2 regions of the Bacillus mexicanus genome follow, and region 1 is predicted to be linked to the other one. Evidence: a T-box and tRNA genes for the amino acid it is inferred to sense, from the RefSeq annotation. Region 1 holds a T-box; the other holds one or more tRNA genes.
The links. A T-box is a leader RNA that pairs with one kind of tRNA and senses whether it is charged. The one in region 1 lies ahead of tyrS (tyrosine--tRNA ligase), so its partner is inferred to be a tRNA-Tyr.

Region 1 (8,046 bases):
CGCCACTTTTCAAAGAACTCTTCCGTCTGCCCCGTCATTTTTAAATGCTTGATTTTGGACATTTCTTCCACGATTGACCGATTTAGAATTTCAATCTTCCAGGATTCCAGCCGGTCAATTTCGCTGTAAATTTTTTTCCTGAAAAAGTAGCCTGCTGCAAACAGCGCAAGCAATACAATTAATAATCCAATGACAAACTCCATAATGAGCCCCCTTGCTGTTAACCTTAATCTGTCAGGGTGTTTTATTTATTCAGAAAGATTTCAGGATATGTATTGAGAAAAACTGTCGTTTTCATTGTTATTATGATACCATGTAACCAACATTTTTTGACCAGAAATCCAAAACTTTTTGTACGAAATCGGCAGGATTTGACTATTTTTTCATGGGGTGACACCAATGCAAAAGCGAGACGGACATATTCACACACCATTTTGCCCTCACGGCTCCGATGACACACTCAGACAATATGCTGAAGAGGCGCTAAAAAAAGGCTTTGAAACAATTACATTTACCGAACACGCCCCATTGCCGCCCTCATTTACTGATCCTACCCCGCTGAAAGACAGCGCAATGGCACAAGCCTCTCTGGAGCGCTATATCAATGAAATAACCGGATTAAAAAAAGAATATCGCGGACAGCTTACTATACAGACGGGCCTTGAGGTCGATTATATTGCTGGCTTTGAAGATGAAATCAAATTATTTCTGGATACATATGGGCCCTATTTAGATGACAGTATCCTATCCGTTCACTTTTTGCATGCAGGCTCTTCCTATCTGTGCCTTGATTATGATGAGCATACCTTTAAAGAGCTGATTTCAGCCTGCGGAAGTATTGAAGCTGTGTATGAGCAATATTACCGCAGTGTCTTTTCTTCCATTGTAGCACCTCTAGGCCGCTTTAAGCCAAAAAGAGTCGGTCATATCACACTCGTCCAAAAATTCATCAAACTGTTTCCATACAGCATGTCTGAATATATTCGCGGACTTGTTTCACAGTGCCTGAATGCTATTGAAAAAAATGAAATGGAGCTTGACTTCAATACTTCCGGCTTAAGAAAAACTCATGCTGGCGTCATTTATATCGAGGATTGGATGCTGAATGAAGCGAAGCAAAAAAAAATCCCGCTTGTGTTTGGGTCTGATGCCCATCAAGCGGGAGATATCGGGTACGCATATGACACGTTTTTGGAGCGGTTCTAATTGATCAGTGCCATGTCTCCTGTCCGGAAGACGCTTCTAATCCAAACTTTGATTTCTTCAAAATACATTTTATAAAAGTATGGCTCGTGCGGCTGCATGTAGAGCACTTCTGAGATATATTGAGGCTGGAGATATGGCATCATTAAGAGAGATTTTAATTGGAGAAGAAAATGGGGCAGCGGCAGCGTTAAATGTTCGCATCGTTTTTCTCCTTCCTCAATGACCAGCTGGAAGATATACTTTTCCTTCATTAAGTATGTGGACATGATTTCCCTGATTAGCGTGGAGTCAATCGTAACTTCCCGATAGACAAAACGAGTTAATTGACGATGGTTATGCTGATAGGATAAAATATCGAAAACCAATTGGAGAAGCTGTTCCTGCGTACTTTGAGAAGAGATAGTGCCTGCCGCTGTTTCAAGTGTTTTGCAATAGCCTTCATAAAACTCTGAAACTAAGTATTCCATCAAACCTCCTTTGCCTTTAAAATAGTAGGAGATGTGCGCAACATTTACATCAGCTGACTTTGCGATTTCACGGACAGATGTACCAGAGAATCCTTTTTGGTTAAAGAGCATGACAGCAGATTCAATAATTTTGTCTTTAGTGCTTACCTTCATACGGCTCACTCCTTCCTCTTGATATTATTCAAGCAGAAGGCCTTTGTTCCTGTAAGAACTTATCGACAAATGCCGGCAGAAAAGCCGGAACTCTGTTTTATATTATAGAAAAAGTGAGGGTTTTCCATGTTCCATGTCGAAAAACAATCTGAAGATAAAGAAAAAAACTATCAGCTTCTGCTAAAACAGCTCGAAGCCATCATCGAAGACGAAACAGATCCTATTGCAAACTATGCAAATGCTTCAGCACTTCTGTACCACTCGCTGCCTGAAGTAAACTGGGCAGGTTTCTATTTTGCCAAAGAAGAGGATGGACAGCTTGTGCTAGGGCCATTCCAAGGTCTGCCGGCATGTGTACGGATTCCTTTCGGCAGAGGCGTCTGCGGTACAGCGTATACAAATGGAAAAACAGAGCGTGTCGCAGATGTAAACGCGTTTCCGGGACATATCGCCTGCGATGCTGCGTCTCAATCAGAAATTGTGCTCCCGATTCATGTAAGCGGAAAAGTTGTCGGCGTCTTGGATATCGACAGCCCAGTGAAAAACCGTTTCGATGAAATGGATGAAAAATATCTTTCGCAATTTGCCGAAACGCTTGAAAAAGCGTTGGCACAGTAATCGAAAAGCCCAAAACAATTTTTGTTTTGGGCTTTTTATTTTATTGATTCATGAATCATCAAACGGTTTTTTCCGCTTCGTTTCGCGCTGTACAGCGCTTCATCAGCCTCATGCACAAGCTCCTTTAGAGACTTTCTCGTTTCTGCTGTCCAGCAGGAGATCCCGCATGAAATCGTTACCTCGGGTTTCGTACTATTTCTGACCGCATCAATCAATTGCTCAGTAATCCGTTTTCCCATCGCAACAGGCGCATTCGGCAAATAAATCGCCAGCTCTTCGCCTCCCCAGCGGGCGCCTACATCTTGCTTTCGGATGTTGCTTTTCATCACCGAAGCGACTTGAATTAAAATCTCGTCTCCAGTTTGATGACCGTATGTATCATTTACATTCTTAAAATTATCAATATCAACCAGGATAAAGACACCCTTTTGGTCGACTTTCATGCTGTATTGAATTTTTTCATCTAAATATGCCCTTGAATACAGTTCAGTCAGCTGATCCGTTTTGACGAGATGCTCAAGGCGGTCGCGAAGCATTGAGTTGGTTACAGCCAATGTTGCGTGATGAATCAGCGCTTGAAACAGCTTGTACATTTCAAATGTAAAAGCGTACAATTCCTGTTTCAATAAAACAGCAAAGCCTAAAAGCCTGTCATTCTCAATCATTGGAGCTGCCATCAGCGAGCCGTAGCCGGCCTTTCCAAAAATAGACTGGCCATTACCGTTGAAAATCCCTTTTTCTTCATACAGCTTCTCTTTCCATTCATCATATAAATCAAATGGCTTTTCTTCAAAAAACGCTGTGCTGCCAGGGAGCAATGCTAACTTTTCAAAATGGTCTATATGAAAAAAACCCACTTCTTCGGCCTGAAACGATTCTGCCATTCTTACAGCCAGATCATTCATCGTATCGGTCAATGTCAGTCCCTGATTCAGGCGGCGTGACGTTTCATTGATCAATTCCAAATTTGTGATGCTTGCTTTGGATTGTTCATAGAGCTGGGCATTTTCAAACGCTTTTCCCGCCGCGTTTGCTATCAGTGACATTTCATTAAGGCAGTCGTCGGTAATAAAACTGCCGTCCGTCCCCTCAGCCATCAGCACCCCATATGTTCCCTGTTGCCCTTTGATCGGAATGTAGGCCGCAGATTCATTTTTTCGCAACATATCCCCGGATAAATACACTTTGAGGGCAAAGGAATCGGATCCTTCTCCTTCCATATACAGCTCTTTTGCAGGAGCGCCTAAACATTGATCTTGATCGTGCGATATATAGAGGGAAAATTCAAAGAGAGAAAACGTGCGGGTCAAGCTTTCTAAAAGCTGCTTCAGCACTTCTGTCTGATCCAGCAGTGAATGGAAGAGCTCTGTCATTTTGTATATCTTTTTTTGATAGATCGTTTGATTATAGAGTTTTTCTTGTTTTATGGACTGGTTTAGAAATGAGGAAATCACGCCAGGAAGCCCTTCAGGCATCTCAATATCCTGCCTGCATTTCAGATGAAATCGCCTGCCGCCGGTGTCTTCAATCAAATAACACGAGGCTTTTACTTTCGAAGCTGAAAATGAAGCTAGATCATCCGCCTGTTTTGAAGCAGAGGCGGATGGTGCCGGTGTAAGCGAAACACAAAGGGATGAAAAACAGGTCTGAAGAGCCGAGGTAAGCCATTTGAAAGAGTCGGTGAATGTAACTTTTTCCGATTTCGTTAATAAAAAATCGAGCATATGAGAATGAAAGGCGGATAATTGTTCTTTTGTTTGTTTTACCATATTTTTATCACCTGAAAGTTTACCCCTGATTTTTGTTTATTATATCATAAACGGCGAAGTGATAATGAAGGAATGGTTGACTTCAAAACAAATAAATTATATAATGACCTTTGTGTGAAATATTGCAGCCTTTTTGTTCAGCTTCTATGTTTTCATTTTGTTCCTTATCTATAAGGTGTATCGTGTAACTCTCTGCTGCTGGAGCGAGGATACATGAAAACAAAATGTACATGGTCGAATAGAGCAGACGGTTTTTATTTTCCACAAAAATAAAACCAAAGGAGGAGTCACATTATGGCTCGCTATACAGGTCCATCTTGGAAACTGTCCCGCCGTCTAGGAATCTCTCTTAGCGGTACAGGAAAAGAATTAGAAAAACGCCCTTACGCTCCAGGTCCACACGGTCCAGGACAACGCAAAAAATTATCAGAATACGGTTTGCAATTGCAAGAAAAGCAAAAGCTTCGTCACATGTACGGTGTAAACGAACGCCAATTCCGCACTTTGTTTGACAAAGCTGGCAAACTAGCTGGTAAACACGGTGAAAACTTCATGATTCTTTTAGATGCTCGTCTTGATAATGTTGTGTACAAGCTAGGTTTAGCACGTACTCGCCGTCAAGCTCGCCAATTGGTTAACCACGGTCACATTCTTGTAGACGGAAGCCGCGTTGACATCCCGTCTTACCAAGTAAAACCTGGTCAAACGATCGGTGTTCGTGAAAAATCAAGAAACCTTTCTATCATCAAAGAATCTGTTGAAGTAAACAACTTCGTTCCTGAATACCTTACATTCGATGCTGAAAAGCTTGAAGGTACTTTCACTCGTCTTCCTGAGCGTTCTGAACTTGCTCCGGAAATTAACGAAGCGCTTATCGTTGAGTTCTACTCTCGTTAATCGTTAAAACCCCCTGCCGCTACGCGGTGGGGGTTTTTTTATCGTCTGTTTCGTCTATTGCCTCTTGCTCGCCAACACTATCCCGCGTCTTTTGGTCCCAATAATCCCGCTGAAGCCTCTCTTTTGCAATTGTGCACATGAGATTCATGGTCAGCGCTCCTTTCTAAAAGGTGGTGATGATCATGTTTGCCCTTTCTAATTTACTCTTTTCCTGTTATTCATATGCGCTAAACAAAAAAAATCCTTTGCCTTTAGCGGCAAAGGATTTTTTCTTATTGATACGTCACAAGGAAGTATTTTTTCTTTCCGCGGCGCAGAACAGTAAATTGGTCCTCAATGCGGTCTTCAGCAGATAAAATATAATTCACTTCTGTCTGACGTTCGCCGTTAATGTAAACAGCCCCGTTTTGAATGTCTTCACGCGCTTGTCGTTTAGAAGGAGATAATTTAGATTGCACCAACACATCGACTAGTGAAAGTTCTTGGCTGCTGTCAGCTTCCATTGATGGAACATCTTTAAAGCCGACTTTTACGTCTTGGGCGGAAAGCTCTTTAATATTGCCGCTGAACAACGCTTGGGAAATATTGATAGCTTGCTTCAGCGCCTCATCTCCATGAACGAGCGCTGTCACTTCTTCTGCCAGACGTTTTTGCGCTTCACGCTTTTCAGGCGCCGTTTCTGTTTTCTCAGCATATGCTTCAATATCCTCTTTTGATAGGAATGTGAAGTATTTCAAGTATTTGATAACATCACGGTCATCTGTGTTGATCCAGAATTGATAGAATTCATAAGGCGATGTTTTGTCCTTATCAAGCCAGATCGCGCCGCCTTCCGTTTTTCCGAATTTCGTGCCATCTGCTTTTGTGACAAGCGGAATGGTAAGACCGAACGCTTTCGCTCCCTCTTCTTCTGATTTTCTAATCAATTCAAGCCCCGCTGTGATGTTGCCCCACTGATCGCTTCCGCCGATTTGCAATTTACAGTTTTTATCTCTATATAAATTTAAGAAATCATAAGATTGAAGAATCATGTAGCTGAATTCCGTGTATGAAATGCCGGATTCAATTCTCGAGCTGACTGTGTCTTTTGCCAGCATGTAATTGATGCCGAAGTTTTTGCCGACATCACGAAGGAAGTCGACTACATTCATTTTGCCGATCCAATCATAGTTGTTCGCGATGACAGCTGGGTTTTCTGCTGCGTCGAAATCCAGAAATCTGGACAGCTGGTTTTTGATTTTTTGGGACCACTCGGATACGATGTCAGCTGTATTTAATGTACGCTCTGCCTTTTTCCCGCTCGGATCACCGATAAGCCCCGTTGCGCCGCCCACAAGCGCAATTGGATGATGCCCCTCGAGCTGGAAACGGCGAAGTGTTAAAATAGGCAGCAAGTGTCCGATATGCAAGCTGTCTGCTGTCGGATCAAAACCTGAGTACAGGCGGATTTTCTCTTCATTCAGCTGTTTATTTAATCCTTCTTCATCTGTCATTTGCTGAATCAATCCGCGGAAGGATAAGTCTTCAAGTAAGTTTGTCATAAGAAAAAGCTCCTTTTTTGATTAAAATAAAAAACGCCCCTTCGTTTACACGAAGGGACGATTGATTATCGCGGTACCACCCTACTAATAAGAGAACGTAAAACATTCGCCTTATCACTTTGCCTGATAACGGATCAGGTCCGTTCTTTCACTACTGAAAGCCTGGCCGGCTTTGTTTGCAAAAGCGGTTCATGAGTGTATTCGATATATCCGTCTGTACTGATTTTCACCGGCCATCAGCTCTCTGGAACGTAAGGATATCCTACTTGTCTCAATCTTTACCTTTTCATATGAAGCTATATCATTTTTAACATAAATAAAATTCCGTGTCAACGCCGCCTTTTTAATCCTCCATCGTCGATAGATCCCCAGCCGGCAGATCGAGCTCCCACGCCTTCAGCACACGTCTCATAATTTTGCCGCTCCGGGTTTTCGGAAGCTTATCTTTAAATTCAATCTCACGCGGAGCCGCATGGGCTGCGAGACCCTGCTTCACAAAGAGGCGGATCTCTTCTTTCAGCTGATCAGACGGCTCAAATCCTTCTCTGAGTGCGATGAAGGCTTTAATGATTTCTCCCCGCACCGGATCGGGCTTTCCGATCACACCTGCTTCTGCAATGGCCGGATGTTCGACAAGCTTGCTTTCCACTTCGAATGGACCGACGCGTTCACCGGAAGTCATGATGACATCATCGACTCTGCCTTGAAACCAGAAATACCCCTCATCATCCATGTAGGCAGAATCGCCAGACACATACCAGCCGCCCGGCATGAAATATGATTCGTACTTTTCAGGGTTATTCCAAATGGTGTGCATCATGGAAGGCCAGCCCTTTTTGATGGCGAGATTGCCCATTCGGTACGGCGGAAGCTCGTTGCCCTGATTGTCAACAATTGCCGCCTCTACACCGGGAATGGGCTTACCCATTGATCCCGGTTTAATATCCATGCAAGGATAGTTGCAGATGAGCTGGCTGCCCGTTTCTGTCATCCACCATGTATCATGAATTCGTTTGTTAAAGACTTTGTGTCCCCATCTGATGACTTCTGGATTTAACGGCTCCCCAACACTGAGCACATGCCTAAGTGACGTTAAATCATATTTCGCAGCCATCTCATCTCCTGCTCCCATCAGCATTCGAAACGCAGTCGGTGCGCTGTACCAGACGCTGACGCCTAGCTGTTCAATCGTTCCATACCAGCTTTCCGGACTGAAACGGCCGCCGACGATCACATTTGTCGCCCCGTTTAGCCACGGGGCAAAAATGCCGTATACCGTACCTGTCACCCAGCCTGGATCAGCTGTGCACCAGTAAATGTCTTCTTCCTTTAAATCAAGGACCCATTTTCCTGTCTGATATTGCTGTACCATCGCTTCATGGACATGAAGCACAC
Region 2 (8,046 bases), on a different contig from region 1:
TCAATTGTTTTTTTAAACAACCTTGCCGTATGTCTCACAATTATCATATGTAAATCTCGCTTGTCTTGTTCGCTCTAAAAATAGACTTCGTTACTCTAATCCCATTTCTGACCGGACGACTTCAACAATGCGATTGACATACTCATCGCACAATTCTTTCGTCTTGGCTTCAGCCATTACGCGAACGAGCGGCTCAGTGCCTGAAGGACGTACCAATATCCGGCCGTCACCGTTCATTTCTTTTTCAACTTCAGAAATAACAGCTTTTACTTTTTCGTTTTCTTCGACTTTATATTTATCAGTCACTCTCACATTAACCAATAGCTGGGGGAACTTCTGCATCTCAGCCGCAAGCTCTGACAGCGGCTTGCCGGTCGCTTTCAAAGTATTCATCAGCATAATAGCAGACAGCAATCCGTCGCCTGTCGTGTTGTAATCAAGGAAAATAAGATGCCCTGACTGCTCACCGCCGACATTGTAGCTGTCTTTTTTCATCGCTTCTACGACGTAACGGTCACCGACAGCCGTCTGCACGCTTTTGATGCCTTCTTTTTCAAGGGCCTTATAGAAGCCGAGGTTGCTCATTACCGTTGAAACCACTGTATCATCCTTTAAACGGCCCTCTGATTTCAGGTATTTTGAGCATATGTACATGATTTGGTCGCCGTCAACGATATTTCCCTTTTCATCGACAGCGATTAGGCGGTCGCCGTCACCATCGAATGCAAGGCCGAGATCGGCATTTTTCTCTTTGACAAACGCGCTGAGTGCTTCAGGATGAGTTGATCCGACGCCATCATTAATGTTTAACCCGTTCGGAGAAGTCCCCATCGTTGAAACATCTGCATCTAAATCAGCAAACAGGTGTGTCGCCAACGATGACGTTGCACCATGCGCACAGTCTAGTGCCACATGAATGCCTGTGAAATCTTCATCCGCTGTCTGTTTTAAAAATTGCAGATATTTTTGTCCGCCTTCAAAATAATCGTTTACAAGCCCAAGATCGGCCCCTACCGGTCTTGGCAGCTTATCCTCCGATTCATCCATCAGGCGTTCAATTTCATCTTCCTGTTCGTCAGAAAGCTTAAATCCGTCTCCCCCGAAAAACTTGATGCCGTTATCCTGCACTGGGTTGTGAGAAGCAGAAATCATGACGCCTGCCTCAGCATCCATCGCTTTCGTTAAATAAGATACACCAGGTGTAGAAATGACACCTAAACGCATGACTTCTGCGCCAATAGATAAAAGTCCGGCGACAAGGGCTCCCTCCAGCATATGGCCGGAAATACGTGTATCGCGGCCTATCAGCACTTTTGGACGTTGTTTGTCTTTTGTCAAAACATATCCGCCGAAACGTCCGACTTTAAAGGCCAGCTCAGGTGTAAGCTCACTATTAGCGACACCTCTTACACCGTCTGTTCCAAAATACTTGCCCATTTTATAATCGCTCCTTTTTTATTCTGATGATGATTGTGAATCTGCAGCAGATTCATCCTCACCCTGTTTTTGATCTTCGTCTTGTTTTTGATCATTGCTGTTTTTATCATTGTTCGTTGTGTCTTTTTGCTTGTTGTTATCTTGGTCATTCGTTTGCTTATCTGTGTCATCCTGTTTCCCTGATGTATTGCCACTATCATTAGTATCGCTTTTTTTAGACGTCAGCTTAATTCTGGCGTTCTTTTGAGCCAAGGACCAGGTTACATTTTGAGGTCCATTCACTTCAAGCTTTACGCTATGCTCCCCGTCATTTAAATCTGAAACATTCACATACAAATCAATATCTGATTTCTTGAGTTTATTTATATTTGCGGGAGAGCCTTTAGCCGTCACGTCTAACGCTTGCGATGCAGGATCTAAAAATTCAATGTTTTGCGAGCTGCTCAATCCTACAGTCTTGATCGTCACATTCTCAAACTTCTGATCCGCTTCACTATCTACTTCTATATGCAAAGTTACCTTTGACGGCGAGATTTTTTTAACGCCGTCAGGAAGCGGAATATCCGCCTCGATATCGGAATCCTTGTTGATTTTGCTTAAATCTAAGCTGACACCGTCAATAAATTCAAGAGAATCCAACACATCCTGCGAGCCGTAAACCGTTACCTCACTGGGGTTGGATTCAATATTCGCTATGCTGACACCGTCAGGTAGGCTTCCCGTCCGTTCAACTTTAAAGGGCAGTTTTTTACTCGGGCTTGTCACTGGAACGGTAATCTTGATGACAGAGGGCTCCACATCGACAGGAAGCGCATTTCCATCTTTATCATAGACAGTCACTTTCGCTTCCTTTTCGATCGTTTCATCTGCATTTTCCAAGTTCACTGAGGCTTTCACAAGAGAAATACGATCAATTACATTTTTAGATCCTATAATCTGCACATGTTTCGGACTGACAATCGGCTGCTCTGGAGAATAGCCTTTTTTCATCTTGCTTTTATTGTAGTACTCCACTTCTACAGGAAAACTTTTCATCGTCCGTTCCTGAATGGTCACTGTCGTAACAGAAGGATTAATTGAGATTGTCAGCCCATCCGACACGTTTTTAGCCTTAAGCTCGACTTTATGTGTGCCGGTTTTTAAATTTTCCATATCAGCATATATTTCGAAATTTTTGGTCTGCCTAGCCTTTTTCACGGCGCTTGTCGAGCCTTTTATCGTAACATTAACCGTTTGCGGAACACCTGTTACAACGTAATTTTCATCATCATAATACGCTTTAACCGGAATATCAGTCAGTGTTGCTTCATCAGTCGTTGATGTCGGAAAGAAAGATTCACCCGGTTTTTTCGGGGTTGGTGCCTGATTGCTATTAACCGCCACATAAAGCAAGAGCGCGAAAAGCAGCGCAATAATTTTCACAGCCCAGCGGTTGTTTAAGAATTTATCCATTTTTCTTACCCCTCCAATACCAGCGGTTAGAAGAAGTGTCTTTGGTGTTTTTCTTAAACTCGGCTTCAAGCATTTCTTTCAACGCTTCTTCCGTCAGTTCTCTGTGAAGATCGCCATTCCTCGCCACACTGACGCCGCCGGTCTCTTCAGACACAATAATTGTCATACTGTCTGTTACTTCACTGATCCCGACAGCTGCTCTGTGCCGCGTGCCCAGTTCTTTTGAAATGAACGGGCTTTCAGAAAGCGGCAAATAACACGCAGCGGCGGCGATCTCATTATCCTTCATGATCACCGCACCATCATGAAGCGGGGTGTTTGGGATAAAAATATTGATCAAAAGCTCTGAACTGACTTTGGCATTCAAAGGGATGCCAGTCTCAATATAATCTCCCATTCCGGTATCCCGTTCTATGGTCAGCAGGGCACCTATACGTCGTTTCGCCATATAATTGATTGATTTCGTGATGGCTTCAATCGTTTTCTGCTGCGCTTCCTCTACAGGTGTGCCGCTCCTTGAAAAGAAGCGCCCGCGGCCAAGCTGTTCAAGCGCTCTTCTCAGCTCAGGCTGAAAAATAATTATAATTGCTAAAAATCCCCATGTTATCGCTTGGTCCATCAGCCATTGAAGCGTACTGAGGCCCAAATATTGGCTGGCCATACGGACAAGCACGATCACGACAATTCCTTTTAACAGCTGAACCGCTTTCGTGCCGCGTATCACCATAATCAATTTATATATCACATACCAAACAAGGAGAATATCAACGGCATTGCCGAGGTACTGCAAAAAAGGGATATCCTCAAAAGCCATTTCCTCGTCCTCCAAGAATTCAGTCATTTCGTATTTTGTGTTTAACGTGTTACGCATATGTACTTTACATAGCGAGCCCATTATACCACATTTCGATTTGGCAAGTGAAATGTGCCACCCCTCTCTGCCCATAAAAAAAAAGAGCAAAGCGGCTGTTCGCTTTACTCTTTTTCATCCGAGTGTAATACCTTGACGACACTTTTACCCGCAGACTTCATCTTGTACCATGTCCAGTCGAATAATTGATTGATTTCTTCAATCTGACCGGTGACTTGTCCAGCAGAGGCCATATACTTTTCGCCGTTTACAACGGTTACATCCCCGTCTATTTTGCCTTTAATGATCAGCTTTCCGTTTTTAACAGTCACATCGCCTTTGACCGTCTCACCTTCCGGCACAGTCACGATGTGGTTTTGCACCACAAGATTCGGCTGCTTAGATACGCTGAAGTTTTGGTCATTATGCCAGCTGTTAAAAAAACCTCCGCCCATCAAAATGATGAATACCGCAGCAGCTGCGATAACAGGATGGGTTCTGAACCATCTTTTCACAGAGGCTCTTTTCTTCTCCTTCGGCAATTTCGCCATGACATTAGCGGTAAAATCCGCGGGGGCTTCAACATGCGATGTGCTCCGGACGAGCGCGATCGATTTTTCCATCTCGTAAAAATGCTTTCGGCATTTCTCGCATGTCTCCAGATGTTCATTTAATATCTGTTCATCTTTTGGAAGGATATCTCCATCAAGATGCATATGCATAAGCTGCACAATTTGTTCAGGACAGCTCATTTCATCACCCCACTTAAAGATCTCTTAATTGTTTTCTAAGAGCCTCTCTGCCCCTATGGATACGTGTTTTCACAGTTCCCACAGGAATGTTCAAGATCTCGCCGATTTCAATTAATGAGAGTTCGTCGATATACTTTAATACGATGACTGTTCTGTATTTGTCAGGAAGCTTTAAAATTTTCTGCTGAATCGTGTTCGAGAGTTCCAGGGACACTACTTCATCTTCTGGCAAAACTCCATCTGCGGCAATTTGCGAATACATGGTCAGACCTTCTGTACCAGCCACCTTTGCATCGAGGTAATAATCCGGCTTCTTTTTGCGAATACGGTCAATTGTTAAATTGGTCGCGATTCGATAAAGCCAAGTTGAAAATTTCCGGTTAATATCAAAACTGTCGATATTAACGTACGCTCTGATAAAAGCCTCTTGTGCAATGTCTTCCGCCTCATGCACATTGCCAAGCATACGGTAGCAAAGCTGATAAATTTTATCCTTGTAAATATCTACGATGTCCGCAAATGCATCTTGGTCGCCTTTTTTGACTTGTTTAATTCTTTTTTTAATCATTATTTCCATATTTATCTAACCTCTGCCTTCACCGGTCTGTATGTATACGAGCTTCGTTTCAAAAGGTTTCAATTTTTTATAAAATAAGTTTAACAAATTTTTGGCAGGGTGTAGATGGTAATTCGTGAATAAACTACCTTAACATATTTTTAAAATTATTATACAGACTGAACAGTTAGAAGTTGAAATTATTTTAAAATAGAAAAAAGACACCTTTTGGTCAAAGGTGTCTGTGACTGGGCTAGCTGGATTCGAACCAACGCATGACGGAGTCAAAGTCCGTTGCCTTACCGCTTGGCTATAGCCCAATAATGGTGGAGGGGGGCAGATTCGAACTGCCGAACCCTGAGGGAGCGGATTTACAGTCCGCCGCGTTTAGCCACTTCGCTACCCCTCCATATTCATGTGAGAAAACAGTGCCGGCAAGAGGACTTGAACCCCCAACCTACTGATTACAAGTCAGTTGCTCTACCAATTGAGCTACACCGGCAAGATGGTGGAGGATGACGGGCTCGAACCGCCGACCCTCTGCTTGTAAGGCAGATGCTCTCCCAGCTGAGCTAATCCTCCAAATGGTGACCCGTACGGGATTCGAACCCGTGTTACCGCCGTGAAAGGGCGGTGTCTTAACCGCTTGACCAACGGGCCGTTTGTGTTCTCGTCGAGCTGACAAAAGTTATTATATACAGGTTAATGCATGTTTGTAAAGAGAAAAATTAATTTTTTTATTTTCAAACTTTTTAACTCCTTTTTTAACTGAAAAAGCCTTCCGCCATTCCTCATTTATTTTATGATAGAGACAAGCAAAGCATGAGAGGGGAAACCACTATGATTCTAGTCAGTTCTTGCCTTGGGGGCATTGAATGCAGATATAACGGCTCACATGCAGCATCAGAGAAAATCAGAAAACTTGTCGATCAAAAGAAAGCAGTCATGGCATGTCCTGAGCTCCTCGGCGGCTTCTCAACTCCCCGTGAACCTGCTGAAATCATCGGAGGCACCGGTGAGGATGTTCTTAATGGGACCGCAAAAATCGTGACAGCTTCCGGTGAAGATGTAACCAAATTATATATGGAAGGCGCATCTAAAACATTAGCTTACGCAAAAGAAATCAATGCCTCTGCCATCATATTAAAAGAAAACAGCCCATCATGCGGAAGCGGTTTTATCTATAATGGCACATTTACCGGAAAAAAACCCCCGGCAGCGGAGTAACTGCCGCTCTGTTAAAACAAGCAGGCTACCGCGTTATTTCCGAAAATCAGCTAGACGATATATTGTAAGGAGGTCTCCACATGACTCTAGACATTTCTTTATCCTTCTATAAGCCCGAACACTTATCAGAGCTTGAATCATTCAAGCTAAATAATGATGACAAACGCTTTACCTCTCTCCCCAAAGAGGTGCTGACTCAGGCCCTGAGCATACGGGACCGGTATCCGGTTGTCATCTTAAACGACAATCTGCCAATCGGTTTTTTCATTTTACATACATCAAAAGAAACGCTTGAGCCCTATTCTAACAATCCATTTGCCTTACTGCTAAGTTCTCTTTCTTTAAATGCTGTTCATCAAGGAAAAGGCTATGCGAAAAAAGCAATGCTTCTGCTTCCCTCTTTTGTGAGCGGTTATTTTCCATGGTGCGATGAAATGATTCTGGCCGTCAACCATCTGAACACTCGCGCAAAGCACCTTTATATGAAATGCGGGTTCATTGATAAAGGCAGGAGAAGAATCGGACCGCTTGGAGAACAGCTAGTTCTTCATTATTTCTTATAGACGTATTGAAATAAAATTTCAATACTATAAAAACATAGTTGAAATATCACAACAGAAATGAATATACTAAATATTGAATATACGATGAAGCAGGGGGCATCCTCATGTCAAAACCATTAGACCTTCACCGTCTTACAACGGAATCCCGCAATAGCCAAACAACCGACATTCACAAGGCAAACACTCTCGGTATCCTCAAAATGATCAACAACGAAGATTTGAAAGTCGCTGCTGCCGTACAGCAGGTTCTCCCCGACATTCAAACAGCTGTAGACTGCGCGTACGACTCGTTTCAAAATGGAGGCCGGCTCATCTACATAGGCGCCGGTACAAGCGGAAGACTCGGTGTCATGGATGCCGTCGAATGTCCTCCCACCTATAGCGTAAGCCGAGACCAGGTCATCGGAATCATGGCTGGCGGCCCCAAAGCATTTTTGCAGGCGACCGAAGGAATTGAAGATAGTGAAGAAGCAGGAGCTGAGGATTTAAAAAACATACACCTCACTTCTAACGACACTGTCCTCGCCGTCGCGGCAAGCGGCCGCACACCATATGCGGCAGGCGCCCTAACATATGCCCGCAAAGCCGGAGCACACACCATCGCCCTTACCAGTAATAAAAATTCCGCCATCAGCAAGAATGCCGATCACAGCATTGAGGTTGTCGTTGGACCTGAAGCTATTACAGGATCAACACGTATGAAAGCGGCAACCGCTCATAAAATGATTCTAAACATGATATCTACCGCTGTAATGGTCAAAATCGGCAAGGTTTACGAAAACTTGATGGTAGACGTCAACGTCAGTAATAACAAACTAAAAGAACGTGCCATCAGTATCATCCAAAGCCTCACCAATGCCCCATACGACACAGCCAAGCATACTCTGGAACAAGCCAATTATCACGTCAAAACGGCAATCGTCATGCTCAAAACAAACACAGATCAGGAACAAGCAAAGACATTGCTCGATGAAGCGAACGGTTTCATAGACAAAGCAATCGAAAATGACCATCCATGATAAGGAGAGAGCAGGAATGGCAACAGGCGGTTTAACGATCATCCAATCAATGAAGCACAAGCTCCCTCCATCCGAACGCAGAATTGCGGATTATATCCTAACTCATCCCCACAAAGCAATAGAAACCACTGTCAGCGAGATCAGCACATTAGCCAATTCAAGTGACGCTGCCGTTATCAGGCTCTGCAAA

Region 2: it encodes a tRNA-Tyr, which carries the amino acid that the T-box ahead of tyrS (tyrosine--tRNA ligase) is inferred to sense. The anticodon was not compared.

What each region holds. Positions count from the first base shown of each region.
Region 1 is NZ_JBCEYV010000001.1:91,408-99,453, reverse strand. Features, by position in the region: gene ezrA (septation ring formation regulator EzrA) at 1-203, opposite strand, end outside; gene hisJ (histidinol-phosphatase HisJ) at 400-1,206, shown strand; gene refZ (forespore capture DNA-binding protein RefZ) at 1,203-1,826, opposite strand; gene AAGG74_RS00615 (GAF domain-containing protein) at 1,953-2,444, shown strand; gene AAGG74_RS00610 (sensor domain-containing diguanylate cyclase) at 2,480-4,213, opposite strand; gene rpsD (30S ribosomal protein S4) at 4,508-5,110, shown strand; gene sr7p (small protein SR7P) at 5,130-5,258, opposite strand; gene tyrS (tyrosine--tRNA ligase) at 5,383-6,651, opposite strand; T-box leader at 6,702-6,939, opposite strand; gene acsA (acetate--CoA ligase) at 6,995-8,046, opposite strand, start outside.
Region 2 is NZ_JBCEYV010000004.1:15,438-23,483, reverse strand. Features, by position in the region: gene glmM (phosphoglucosamine mutase) at 91-1,437, opposite strand; gene cdaR (CdaA regulatory protein CdaR) at 1,456-2,889, opposite strand; gene cdaA (diadenylate cyclase CdaA) at 2,882-3,703, opposite strand; gene rsiW (anti-sigma-W factor RsiW) at 3,865-4,491, opposite strand; gene sigW (RNA polymerase sigma factor SigW) at 4,505-5,068, opposite strand; tRNA gene AAGG74_RS19425 (tRNA-Gln) at 5,296-5,367, opposite strand; tRNA gene AAGG74_RS19420 (tRNA-Tyr) at 5,372-5,456, opposite strand; tRNA gene AAGG74_RS19415 (tRNA-Thr) at 5,477-5,549, opposite strand; tRNA gene AAGG74_RS19410 (tRNA-Val) at 5,554-5,629, opposite strand; tRNA gene AAGG74_RS19405 (tRNA-Glu) at 5,633-5,707, opposite strand; partial or broken gene AAGG74_RS19400 (2-thiouracil desulfurase family protein) at 5,888-6,342, shown strand; gene AAGG74_RS19395 (GNAT family N-acetyltransferase) at 6,355-6,837, shown strand; gene murQ (N-acetylmuramic acid 6-phosphate etherase) at 6,942-7,856, shown strand; gene AAGG74_RS19385 (MurR/RpiR family transcriptional regulator) at 7,873-8,046, shown strand, end outside.